2 regions of the Vibrio sp. HB236076 genome follow, and region 2 is predicted to be linked to the other one. Evidence: riboswitches for the same ligand, from Rfam matches in the RefSeq annotation. Region 2 holds a riboswitch; the other holds the start of a gene.
The links. Region 2 has a riboswitch for lysine ahead of AB0763_RS08140 (Na+/H+ antiporter NhaC family protein). Riboswitches for the same ligand answer to the same signal wherever they lie in the genome.

Region 1: it holds a riboswitch for lysine, as region 2 does, so the genes downstream of both, lysC (lysine-sensitive aspartokinase 3) here and AB0763_RS08140 (Na+/H+ antiporter NhaC family protein) in region 2, are expected to answer to the same signal.

Annotation. Positions count from the first base shown of each region.
Region 1 covers NZ_CP162601.1:563,301-570,087, forward strand. Annotated here, with positions in the region: gene metH (methionine synthase) at 1-248, shown strand, start outside; gene AB0763_RS02565 (transposase) at 517-1,479, opposite strand; gene lysC (lysine-sensitive aspartokinase 3) at 1,858-3,204, opposite strand; lysine riboswitch at 3,298-3,474, opposite strand; gene AB0763_RS02575 (SDR family NAD(P)-dependent oxidoreductase) at 3,756-4,559, opposite strand; gene AB0763_RS02580 (DUF1330 domain-containing protein) at 4,571-4,885, opposite strand; gene AB0763_RS02585 (LysR family transcriptional regulator) at 5,123-6,046, shown strand; gene AB0763_RS02590 (alanine--glyoxylate aminotransferase family protein) at 6,366-6,787, shown strand, end outside.
Region 2 covers NZ_CP162601.1:1,847,063-1,853,849, forward strand. Annotated here, with positions in the region: gene hisD (histidinol dehydrogenase) at 1-489, opposite strand, end outside; gene hisG (ATP phosphoribosyltransferase) at 494-1,390, opposite strand; His leader region at 1,431-1,558, opposite strand; gene AB0763_RS08140 (Na+/H+ antiporter NhaC family protein) at 2,033-3,604, opposite strand; lysine riboswitch at 3,720-3,899, opposite strand; gene AB0763_RS08145 (H-NS family nucleoid-associated regulatory protein) at 4,255-4,665, shown strand; gene AB0763_RS08150 (inosine/guanosine kinase) at 4,764-6,065, opposite strand; gene mnmA (tRNA 2-thiouridine(34) synthase MnmA) at 6,313-6,787, shown strand, end outside.

The DNA of each region.
Region 1 (6,787 bases), 1.3 Mb from region 2:
CTGAACACACGGAAAAAGCAACCTTGTGGCAAATGCTCAATGTTGAGGAGACGATAGGTATGTCTCTGACATCAAGCTATGCGATGTGGCCTGGGGCTTCGGTATCTGGGTGGTATTTTTCACATCCAGAGTCTAGATACTTTGCGATTGCAGGGATCCAGCAAGACCAAGTAGAGAGTTATGCGCAAAGAAAAGGGTGGTCTTTGGAAGAAGCAGAGCGCTGGTTGGGGCCGAATATCGGTTTGTGATTTTTATAAAGGGACAGTCTTGTTTTTATATATAAAAAGGACTATCTAAAAAGGACAGTCTGTTTATTAGTCTGTTTTTTATGGGGCATTTAATACATAGTCGCGTCTAGGAAAGGACAAAATTGTCGACGAAGCTGCTTTTTTAGTTTTGCGGTGGTGTGCTTATGGCGTAAGAAAACGTTATCCCGTAATGGATAGTGTTTTTATAGAAAAGTAAGTTTATATCACTGCAAAATAGGAACGTGAGAAGCTCAAAGAGCAAAGTTAATTATGATAGCCGCAGCGCTTTCATTTTCTTGCGCTTTAGTTGCAACTGAGCCCTGTTGACACTTTCCTGGCTACCAATCCATTGCACTCCTTTTTGGCCAAACCGTCGATAAGATTGGCAGCAAGTTTCTAGCGGCCAATTAAGTCTTGTCAAAATACTTGGGATGTTCTTGGGGATCGCTCCTGGCTTATCTTCTTTAATGAGTCTGCCAACCCAGTCGACAAATTTCAGGTAATCGCAAAGGCTAAAAGGGAGTGTAAATGTATCGTTTGAGTAATGGGCTGAGCTTAATATTGCCAATGGTTTAGGTTGTGGTTGTTCTTCCTTTAGAGCTTTGCATCTAAGTTGAATCGATGTGTAAGCTGAGTTTTCCGGTGTAGTGGCAATGTTAGCTCTTATTGGGTTTAAGTCGGTGTATGCCATGGCGCTGATCAAGGCTTGCTCGTCCAATAGTGCTTTGGATGTGTAGCGACTCTCCCAAAAATGCCCTGTACACTTATCTTCTTTATTCGCCTGTTGGGCAATGCCCATATTCAATTCTCTCATAAACCAACTCAAACTCGACAAACGTTGCCGCCACAATGATAGGTGTCGGTTAATTAACGCTTTTTCTTGCTTGTTTAGAGTGGTTTTCCTGAATAATAGCCGTAAGTTAGCAGGAATCTTATGGATTTTTTCCCAGCGCTTAAGTACTTCTGTATTGCTTAAACTTTCAGCTTTGTAGGTGTTTATATGTATCACGAGATGATAGTGGTTACTCATAATAGCATAGGCACAAATATCAATACAAAAGATGGCGCTTAATGACCAAAGACGTTGTTCAATCCAATCTTTACGATGCTCAAAGCTACGTCCGGTTAGAGGATCGTTACCACAGAGAAACGTTCGTCTTACACAGCGAGAAGTACAGTGATAGTAAGGCGTTACTTCTGTTTTCACGAGGTGCTTGCGTGCAGTGGTCATTAGGTTCTCGATGTGCTGTTTTTTTATACAGTTTAATCAGTTTGCTTAGAAGTGATAGTTTTTGGGCTTTTATTGTGTTTTGTGTCACTAAAAATGGTATTTATTAAACATGACTTTGAACAAAAAAGTGATTTACTTAGTAAACGAATGGTAACGGATAGATAAAAGGACAGGCTAGATATTGTGGCTAGTTGTTGAAATGGATAGATAAAAGGACAGGCTAGATATTGAAGTTAGTTGTTGAAATGAGGTGGGCATCATTAGTGAGGAAACAATAAAAGGGCTGTCCTTATATAAATAAAAAGGACAGTCCTCATCGAAATCAGCCTCTATCGGCATCCAGTATCTTCATATCGGTAAAATTTAATCAAATCGATATTATTCAAATAGCGTGCTATGAAGCTTTTGTACCACATTTTTAGCTTCGTCTGCATCGACTAAGAAACACAGGTTGTGGTCGCTTGCTCCGTAACAAATCATGCGAAGGTGGTAATCACCCAAAGTGCTAAATACTTGTTTTGCATAGCCCTTTGTTTCCATTTGATTGCCAATGAGAGCAACTAAACTGAGATTTCTTTCTACGTCGACGTGGGCCAATTCTTCGAGTTCTGCTCTTACTTCAGTAGGAAGTTCTGGAGAGCCGCCGGAGGTGTCGGTTTTGTCGAGTGTAATGGAAACGCTGATTTCAGAGGTCGTGATCAAGTCAACAGAAACCTTGTGCTTGGCTAAAATTTCGAAAACTTTTGCTAAGAATCCGTAGGCGTGGAACATTTTTGCACTGCGCAAAGTAACCATAGTTTGATTACTACGCAAAGCAAGGGCTCTAAATTGAGGAGAGCTTTCGACTTGATGACGAATCCAGGTACCGCCTTGCTCGGGCGCTTTTGATGAACCGACAAAAACAGGAATATCATGGCGAAGTGCTGGAACTAGTGTCGCTGGGTGCAAAATTTTCGCGCCAAAGTTCGCCATTTCAGAGGCTTCGTTGAAGCTAATTTCAGGGATCGGAGAAGCATTCGGAGCTATTCTTGGGTCGGTGGTATAAATCCCTGGGACATCGGTCCAAATTTGTAGGCCTTGTGCTTTCACTGCTTCTGCAATGAGAGCGGCGCTGTAGTCACTGCCACCTCGCCCTAGTGTTGTGGTATTGCCCGCATCATCTGAACCAATAAAACCTTGGGTAACAACAACTTTTGCCTCACATAAAGGGCGTAGTGTTTCCATGGCCAGTTGACCTGTTAGTGTCACATCGGGTTCTGCTCTGCCGAATTGGTCGTCGGTTTTTAGCACATCACGAATATCAAACCTTACCGCATCGAGACCTTGTTCGACCATCAGTTGCGCGAGTATATAAGTCGACATTAATTCACCGCAAGCGACGAGGTGATCCGTCAATTTGTTGCTCACTTGGATGGCAGACGCTTCTGCTAAGCTACGGACGGTATCTAAAATGCGTTCGAGTTCTACGCGCACCATATCAGTATCGTTAAGGTGCTCTAAAATTGAAAAATGAATGTGCTCAAGTTTGGTGATAATGGATTGACGCTCCTCGATGTCTGCAACACCATTAGCAAGTAAAACCAATAGGTTAGTGACTCCGGAGCAAGCACTGCTGACCACCAATCGAGTTTGCGGATTGCTTTTTACAATCGCTGCACAACGGCTCATTGCCTCGAAATCAGCAACACTAGTACCACCAAATTTTGCAACATTAAATGCGCTCACGTTTGTTCTCCCACGACTTAAAAAATGAATAAAGTATGCGCCGAGAGAAGAGAGTGAAGGGAAAACAGCGAGGAAAAAAAGATAGATAATCTAGACCTCAGAAGCTCCTCATCAATTGAGTTGATGACAGTTGATGGGATTCAACCCAAGTCAACCGACAGATTTAAACCACACTTTAAATCTACCTCGGCATTGCTCCCCCTCTTTGTTTTGTATTGGATTTGCGGTTCCACAAAACAATTACCTGGGCAATGCTCCTCTTCTGCAATTTGCCCGCCCATTGAACGTGTTTATACGTTTTTTGTCAATCGAAAAGTCATGTTATCTCAGTTGGCTTATAAGATTCGTGATCATGAAGATATCAGGACAGGCTATATTTAGTGACAAATAAGGACAGTCCAAATTACAAATTAATAAAAAGGACAGCCCAAATTAAAGCTGTCCTTTTATGTTGTCTCGTTATCTAGCCTGTCCCTTTAAGATATTTCTTTAAGGTCAGAGAGTATTGGGGCTGTCCCATTATCTCTTATCTGGCCATTATCGGAGGGGCTTTATTGGTCGGCTAATAAATGATCCATCGCCTCGATCAAGCTTTCAACCTTACTGGCTTGATAAGTATCGGGGTGGGCATCGGAAAATGCACCAATATCATTGTCATAGTATCGACCTTGTGCTGTCGCAAATTCATCAGATAACGCTGCACGGACCAGAATGTCGGCACCAATGCTCAAGTCGCTGCCCGCTATTCCGTAGGCTTGATTGACCATTTTACTGCCCAAAAAGGACTTAGGATTAACTGAGATGATGACAGGACCGTGACTGCCTTGCGCGTTGCCAAGGGCGTGAGACCACATGGTTAAAGCCAGTTTACTTTGTGCGTATGCATCGTTATCGCCAAGACGAACTGTGCCCTTAAGCGCGTCGAGATTGACAGATTTTTGCGCGGCAGAGGAGAGGTTGACGACACGGCCAGAGCTTGGCATTAATGGAAGTAACGCTTTCGTGATTTGATATGGCGCTAAGGTATTGACCATAAAACGAATATCTAAGCCTTTTTCATTAATAGGCGCTGATGTTGTGAAAATACCCGCATTATTGATCACGATATCGATCTGACCATCTCGGCTTTCTAACTGCGTCGTCATGGTATTCACCGCCTCTTGCTGAGACAGATCAGCGATCAGGGCTTCAATGTTCACTGTGCTGTTTATCGCCATGAGTTGCTCACTAACTTGTTTTACTTTGGCTGGGTTTCGGCCGTGAACAATCACATTATGGCCAATCTCGACAAGAGACTTTGCGGTTTCGTAGCCGATGCCATCGGTGGCACCGGTAATTAAAATTGTTTTTTTCATGTTCATCTCTCTTAGTTATCTTCAGCCAAATCAATCCCTTCAAGTAAAGCATGATGGCTTACTGAGCCCTGGGTTCTGGCGTCGAGTTGTGGTTTATAAAGCGGATCTTGCATGAAGTTGAGAGCGGCTTGTTTACTTGGCCATTCGATGATTGCGCGAACTGCAGGCTGTTCTCGGTTGCCTTCAAGAGTCATATGTTCGGTGGTTTTTGCAATGTAGCGCCCCCCGTAGTGAGCCACTCGTGGGCTGGCGACTTCTGAGTATTCTTCAAGCCAATCTTGACTGGTTGGCGTGACTTCTAAAACGGAGAAATATTTTTGCGTCATCACTTGTCCTCTCGATAACAGATCACATTCAAAGTCTAGGTGGCCACCCTTACCATTAATGGCCAGCGATAAATTGACTTTAGCTGGTGTGATTAGGTTGAACAATGGCGAATAACGATAAAGATTTTATAGAAAAAATTGATAATCATGACTTGTTAATTTATTCACTATCGATACTCTTAATAATATAAGCATGATTTACCTTCTTTCTCGCTTTTAATCACAACGGAATCGATGATGAATATTGAGCATTTAAAGATGTTTGTCCGCTTGGCATCAACTCACAACATCAGCTTGGCTGGCAGTGCGTTAGGGCTATCTCCTGCGGTGGCGAGTACTTACATCAGCAAATTAGAGCAGTCGTTAAATGTACGTTTGGTACACAGAACGACCCGGCAAGTCTCTTTAACTCAAGAAGGGATTGCATTTTTACCACATGCGAGAGAGGTGCTAGAGAGTGTTGAGTCAGCTCGGGCATCGGTTGGCGCGGGTAAAGCCGTGCCTCAGGGGGTGTTAAGGATTTCCGCTCCTGCATCATTTGGCCGTATGCATTTGATTCCATTAATGAAAGAGTTTACCCAGCACTACCCTCAGCTGACGTTGGATTTTCGACTGTCCGATAGCATTATCGATTTGGTTGAAGGTGGTTTTGATGTGGCAATCCGCAATGCCGCATTGAAAGACTCCACTTTAGTTGCGAGGAAATTGGCCTCGGATACCCGACGTTTGTGTGTGTCTCCAGATTACATCGAACAGTATGGGCAGCCAGAACACCCCAATGATTTAATGGAGCATCGCTTTTTGCATTTAAGTGGTACCGAAACGTGTTTGTTCGAAACAGCCAAAGGCGAGTTAGCGATCAAGCCGAAGGGACATTTTTTTGCCGATAATGGTGAGGCCGTACGCGATGCCTGTATTGCTGGTTTAGGGATTGCTATTTGCTCGACGTGGTGTTGCAATCAATCGCTTCAAAATGGTGAGTTGGTAGAAGTCTTGACTGATTACCGTCTCAAAACGGACTCGGCAATTTGGGCGGTTTATCCAAGCTCCAGAATGTTAGCGCCTAAAGTACGAGCATTTATCGACTTTTTCTCCGAACGTTTTGGACCAGAGCCTTATTGGGACAGCCCAAATAGCGAAATAACAGGACAGTCTAAATAACCTGGCGTTATTGCAGTAGAAGCTGTTTGGTAAAATTCAAATGAGGACAGGCAAGATTGTTCGTCTTTTGTAATTAGCTATAGGTTATCAGTCTGTCCTTTTTGTCATTCCCGCCTGTCCTTTTATGACTTTTCTTATGTCGCTAAATCTTGCCTGTCCTTTTTGGGGGCTGTTTTTTGCTGTGATGAATGCTGTTAAAGAGATGTGGGTATTGAGGAAAAATGAGTGGTGCTGTTCAAAGATATTGACTTGGTCTTGCGGACCATCAGCTGAGTGATATGGTAGATGGGTTAATCACTCGCACAGCTAAGGAATCAGCATGACATTTGAACGCTTTTACCCGCCGCAACGAACCTTGATGGGCCCGGGGCCGTCAGACATTTCACCACAAGTATTACAAGCGCTGAGTCGGCCAACAATAGGTCACCTAGATCCTTGTTTTATATCGCTAATGGATGAAATAAAACAGCTATTGCGCTATGCCTTTCAAACTAAAAATGAGCTGACTTTTCCTATTTCTGCTCCGGGTAGTGCGGGGATGGAAGCCTGTATTGTCAATTTAGTTGAACCTGGCGATCAAGTGATTGTGTGTCGAAATGGGGTGTTCGGCGAGCGCTTAAGAGAGAATGTTATACGCTGTGGCGGTGAGCCTATTGTGGTTGATGATGAATGGGGGCAACCGGTTAGCGTGAACAAAGTAAAACACGCTTTTGAGCAGCATCCCGATTGCCGATTACTCGC
Region 2 (6,787 bases):
GGCAATCGGCGGTGGTGAACACAAAACCACTTTGCGACAACCGGCAATCTGCGCTGGTACACCGAGCATCAATACCGTTGAAGGCAGTGGTGCACTGCCACCGGGAATGTAAAGACCAACCGTATTAATTGGGCGAGTGAGTTGTTCACAAACCACTCCTGGTTGAGTTTCAACCTTTAATGGCGTTGGCTTTTGTGCCTTGTGAAAAAGGGCAATATTATCGTAAGCTTGTTGCAACGCCTGTTTCATGGTATCGCTTAAACGCTCAGCCGCCGCATTGATGTCATTTTTGCTCATTGCGATGGTATCGATATCAGTGCCATCGAACTTAGCCGTTAACTCACGTAGACCTTGGTCTTTGTCCTTACGCACCGTGTCGATGACCGATTGGACAGCTTGCGTAATATTGGCACCCGCACTGATCGCCGGCCGTTCCAAAATTGCATCTTGTTGTTGTTCACTGAGGGATTGCCATACGATTGTTCTCATTGCCTTACTCCATCATTTTTTCAATCGGTAACACAAGGATGGAGCTCGCGCCCAGTGCTTTTAGCTCTTCCATGGTTTCCCAAAATAAGTTTTCAGTACTGACCAAGTGTACGGCCAAGCGAGATTTGTCGCTCGAAAGTGGCAGGACAGTTGGATCCTCGGCTCCCGGTAGCAAAGATTTAATCGCTTCAAGTTTTTCAACCGGGGCGTGCAACATAATGTATTTTGATTCTTTTGCCTGCTGCACACCTTGCATACGAGTCAGTAGCTTTTCAATCAAAGCTTGTTTATCAGCATCAAACTCACCAGTGCGCTGAATTAAGGTGGCTTTTGAACGGAAAATGACTTCGGCTTCTTTTAGGCCGTTGGCTTCTAGCGTCGCACCGGTTGACACCAAGTCCGCGATCGCATCGGCCAAACCTGCACGAGGCGCCACTTCGACTGAACCAGTCAACATACAGGTTGAAAAATCGATATCATTCGCGTCCATGAACGCTTTTAGCAAATGTGGGTAAGTTGTGGCAATGCGCTTACCAGCAAGGTCTTGAGGGCCGTTGTATTGCTGGTCCTTGTTGATGGCGATTGACAGGCGACAACCGCCGAAATCTAAGCGTCTTAGCGTGGTAAATTCATTCGCTTCACCTGATGCGATGCGGTCTAAGCGAACTTCCTCTAATTCGTTTTCTCCGATAAAGCCCAAATCAACGACGCCATCCATTACCAAGCCAGGAATGTCATCATCGCGTACAAGCAATAGATCGATTGGCATGTTTTGCGCATGAACCACTAAACGTTCACCCATAAGGTTAAATTTAACACCGCATTGTTTTAATAGTTCTTGGCATTCTTTGCTCAGGCGGCCTTTCTTCTGAATTGCAATACGTAGTCGTTGTGTTGTCATGCTTACTTCCCTTCTCTTAAAATCGGTATAAAAATTCGAAATAAAAAAACCCTCGGGATAATGGTCCCGAGGGTTTTAAAAAATTCTTATCAACCTCCGGGAGCATCTTGCCTCCCGGGTATACGTAAACCTCCCCGAAAGACCTCTTAGGGATGGTGATGGTGATGAATGTTCATTCCAATAATACGCATACTTAGTTATTCTTAACTGTCCTAATTGAGTTTCAACACTATCTGAGCTTAGCAAGGATTGCAAGGGGCAAAGCACACTTTTTTTGATTTAATTTATCCAACGAAGCCTTTGCGCAATGATAGGAAAGATAAAATTCACGAGACCCTAATATTATCCGTGTTTTATAGATACCTGAAACGGGCTAAAAGGCCATCACGGTGAGCCTGCTTTACCTCTCGTCGTCTTGAAGGTTCGCTGTCACAATGAAACACGTCCACCATAAATCACGGCTTTACTTGGCTATTTGGGCTTGGGCTTGTTCACTGACACGTGCCGAGACAAGTCAAGAGTCATTCAATTACTTGGGTTCTAAGTTTGCCTTTACCCTATTTAAACAAAAAGCCAGCATCTTAACTCGATACTGGCTTTGCGGTATTTACGCTATCGATTAACGATGTCGGCAATCTAAAATTAGGCGTGATCTCTATTCATACTGCGCAAGATGAAGCAACTGATAACAAATGCCACAACACAAGTTAACAAGCTAAGGCCTATCGAATCGGTAAAGCCAAGTACAATGAAGCCCAAACTCGAAATCACCGCCACGATCAAGGCATAAGGCAACTGAGTAGCCACATGATCTATGTGGTGACAACGCGCCCCGGTTGAAGACAAAATGGTGGTATCTGAGATAGGCGAACAATGATCACCAAATACCGAGCCGGCAAGAACGGCACTGAGCATAGGCAACATCAAGCTGATATCGCTCGCAGCAGACATGTCACCAGCAATTGGCAGCATGATGCCGAATGTCCCCCATGAGGTTCCCGTCGAAAACGCCATCGCGCCTGACAGTAAGAAAAGCAGAACCGGCAACCATTGTGATGGAATACTGCCCTGTACTAACGTCGATAAGAAACTGCCGGTTTTCATATCGCTGATCACCGAACCAATTGTCCAAGCAAACAGCAAGATAACAATGGCACCAAACATGGATTTCGCCCCAATCCAAAGTGTTCTGGCCGTTTCTTTGACAGGTAAGGCTTGTCTTAGGACAGTCACTAACGCCAATGCCAGGCCAATTAATGCACCGTAAACCAATGAGCGCCCCACATCCGTATTTTCAAATGCGCCGAGTAAAGAGAAGGGGAGGCCGTCTTTTGCAAGCGCCTGCGCCCCGGTGAACAACATAAAAGACACGGTCGCGACAATCAGTGCAATGATCGGCAATAGCAGATCTGAGACGCGACCATGGCGACTTTCTGTTATATCCAAATCGTCATGCAGAACGCTACTATCCGCTTGCTCTTGTAGGGAATCTACTTGAGATAACGTCGCTTGTTCATGGGTTTTCATTTTCCCCACATCCAATCGAAACCACGCGACGGCAAAAACCATCAAGAGGGCAAAGATGGCGTAAAAGTTCATTGGCACCAGTCGCATGTAAGCGCCTATCGCCGAATACTCAGTGATACCGTGAGACACTAAAATACCACCGACAATGGTCATAATATAAGCGCCCCAACTCGATGCCGGCATAATGACGCACATTGGCGCTGCGGTAGAATCGAGAATATAAGCCAGTTTAGCACGCGATACTTTGAGCTTGTCGGTTACAGGTCTGGCTATGGCACCGACGGCTAAGCTGTTGAAATAATCATCGACAAAAATAAACACACCGAGAAAAGCCGCCAATAATTTTGAACCACGCTGGGTTTTCACTTTGCGTTGGGCCCAATTTGCAAAAGCGCGAGTGCCGCCAGAAAGTGTTAATAGTGCCGTCATCATGCCTAATAATAGTAGAAAGGCAACAATACTCATATTCCAAGTATTTAAACCCTCTCCGTCAATAAAGACGGCCGACACTTGATCAAATATATAAGTAACGCTGTCTAAAACCGAATAGTCGGTCAATAAAAGTGCCCCAAGCAGGATGCCAACACCCAGTGATAACATCACTTTACGGGTTACAATTGCGAGAGTTAGTGCCATTACCGGCGGCAATAAAGCGAGAAAGGATTGAGAATAATCGATTAAATTCATGATCTTCGAGAACCAGTTTATTTGGTTAGAGATCTACTGCAGAACGACCGAGAAGTGCCATACTTCCAAAAGTGTCTCGTTAACAAATAGCGATAAACTAACCGTGGTTAGTTAACCCTACAGTAGCGCTCCATAGTGTATTAATAATGACTATGGCAGTGTTGTGCCTATTCGAACACAACCCCAGCCTTGCAGTTCGATACCTACAAGACTTCGGCAATAACACCTTTTATGATGTTTCATCGGCATCACCCCAAACATCACGACTGATTGCTATTGCACCTCTACGGCGAAGTTCTTTTTGTCAAAACTTGGTCTGAGTTTTGTCAAATCGCCCCCGCATCAGGTGCGCGACATTGTACGCAAATCGACTCTGAATGCAACCGCGTATAAACCAGTATTTTTAAATTAATCAACAATATGTAATTAGACACTTAGAAATATTTAAAAGCCATTTATCTTAAAGAAATAAATATAAACACTCTTGACAATAATCTGACTTTTTTATTTATGAGACTGGTTTATAATCTATTTATATTTTTGGCTATTTTAAACTTATTGTCTTTGCGGTTGTCCAAAAGCAAAGTATATTAAAGATATAAACATTCCAAGCGCATTTGCGTATAACGTTTAAATAAAAAGGAATACCCATGTCCGACCTGACTAAAACCTTACTCAATATTCGTAGTCTGCGTGCATTATCAAAAGAGTTGACGTTGAGTCAATTAGAAGAAGCTCTCGATAAGTTAAATACTGTCGTTTCAGAGCGTCGTGAGCAAGAAGAAGAAGCGCGACAGTTAGAAGCTGAGAAAAAAGCAAAACTTGAACAAATTGCGCAGCAAATCTCTCAAGATGGCATTGATGTGAATGACTTAATTTCTGCCTTGTCAAATGAATCTGCAACCAGTAAGCCAAAGAAAAAACGCGCCCCTCGCCCAGCAAAATATAAATTTACCGATGACAAGGGCCAAGAAAAAACCTGGACTGGCCAAGGTCGTACGCCGTTGCCAATTCAAAAAGCCCTTGATGAAGGCAAATCCCTCGAAGATTTCGCTATCTAAGCTTATCTTTGTTCAATCAGTCCGTTTATAACACTCTGTTATTAGCAATGATTAACGGCTCCTAGTCAGGGAGCCGCTTTTTTATTACTGCCTTTGCCCTACCTTTCCCAATACGCTTCTTCTAAACTGTCCTCTTTTTCCGGTAATCCTTTCGACAAACGCGGAGAATGCTGTACCAAAACTTCGTAACTGGCTCGGTTTGCGTATTTGCACACTTGTGAAAATGAAGAATAGGTTAAAAAAGGAAACTTGTGTTTACTTGAATTCGGCACATTGTCGCGGTGATATTTATTGGCCGCCATATCGTGCAACAATGCAGATAGCGCGGCATCACCTGCGCCATTGGTGTTTTTGATTTTTTCCGGCCCGCCCATATAAGGAGAAATATGAGAATAGACTTTCATCGGGTGATCAACTTTCTCTTTCATTACCGGTCGGCTAAATTCATAACGGTTAAATTCGGCAATACAGCCGGGTAACAGAGGCAAAGAGGTTTCTCTTTTTGAACTCTGTTCGGTGTAACCTGCCATGTACAACCCCAGGGGACCAGCAGTACAAAGCACCAAATCTGCCCAATCTAGGGCTTTATCGGCAGCCGCTAATGGGTCGGTCAATCCTGTCAAGGCACTCGCCTCATCTTCGTTCATCGCCACAACTGAAATGTGCTCATCGATAAAAGATTGCCAAAAGGCCGGATCATCTTCGATGACAAACTTGGTTCCTAAGGTCAACACAACAGGCACGTCATAACGCTTGGCGTATTCAATGGCTTTCATCGTCGCTTCAGGCATAGGATCGCCAGGTTTACAACGGACAAGGTACGCGGTCAGTACCAATGCAGAGGCCGTTTTAAAAATAGACTCGGGAATGCTCTCTGGCTTCAATTGGTTCATTTTCCCTTCGCTGATAGCAAACGTGCGCTCGCCGTCTTCGCTGATAAGGGCAAAACAACGACCGATAGCCCCATCGACACCCTGTAAATAATTTAAGTCCATTCGGCTTGAGGTATTACACAAATAGCGATAACCGTAACTGCCAATTTTGATATCTTGGCTCATCACCCCAAGCAAAGTTGAGCGCGCGTCAGCCAATACTGAATAGTTGTGCAAGGTATTGCCAATCGTGCCCCCAGCGTATTCACTGGTGATCAGACCTTGCTCTTTCAGTTCAAAATACAGTGACTCTGCTATGCGATCGTCAATAACTAATGAATGCCCCTTACTCAAACCGTATTTTTCAATAAATTTTGTCGACACTTTGGCTTCGATATCCACCAAGGTTTGGTCGATGCCGATGACATGGCCTTTATTGAGGGTCGTTTTGGTTGATTGCGCCAATAAGGGGTCTCTTGAATCGACCGGGAAATAGTGTTTGGATTTTCGTTGTCCTGGAAATTTCATAGCAATAGTGTGTCACATGATGAACGGATAACGGATTCTAACTCGCGCATTAAACCCCAGCAATCTTCACCGCAATAGCAAACGTTTACTTGATGGATTTATTTTGAAAACGACTCACAACGGCCTTTGTTGCCTCAGCGTCATAAATCAATTGGCAGAAAGTCACCGATAAAGACCATTCTCATCTGTCCGAGCGATTTGCTTTCTGTTAATATTCGGCTCCAGTTTTCATGTGTGGTAAAAAGTTATGACTGATAACAGCGCTAAAAAAGTCATCATCGGTATGTCTGGTGGTGTCGATTCCTCCGTTTCCGCTTATTTGCTTCAACAACAAGGATACCAAGTTGAAGGGCTGTTCATGAAGAACTGGGAAGAGGATGATGGCGAGGAGTACTGTACTGCCGCCGAAGACCTTGCCGATGCCCAAGCTGTGTGTGACAAGCTTGGCATCCACTTACACAAGATTAATTTCGCCGCTGAGTATTGGGACAATGTCTTTGAGTACTTTCTCGAGGAATATAAAGCCGGCCGTACGCCTAACCCAGACATTCTTTGTAATAAAGAAATCAAATTCAAAGCGTTTCTCGAATTTGCCGATGAAGTGCTCGACGCCGATTACATTGCGATGGGGCATTACGTACGTCGCAGCGCGGTCGATGCCCCAGGCAAGGCAACCATGCTTCGCGGTTTAGACAACAACAAAGACCAAAGTTACTTCTTGT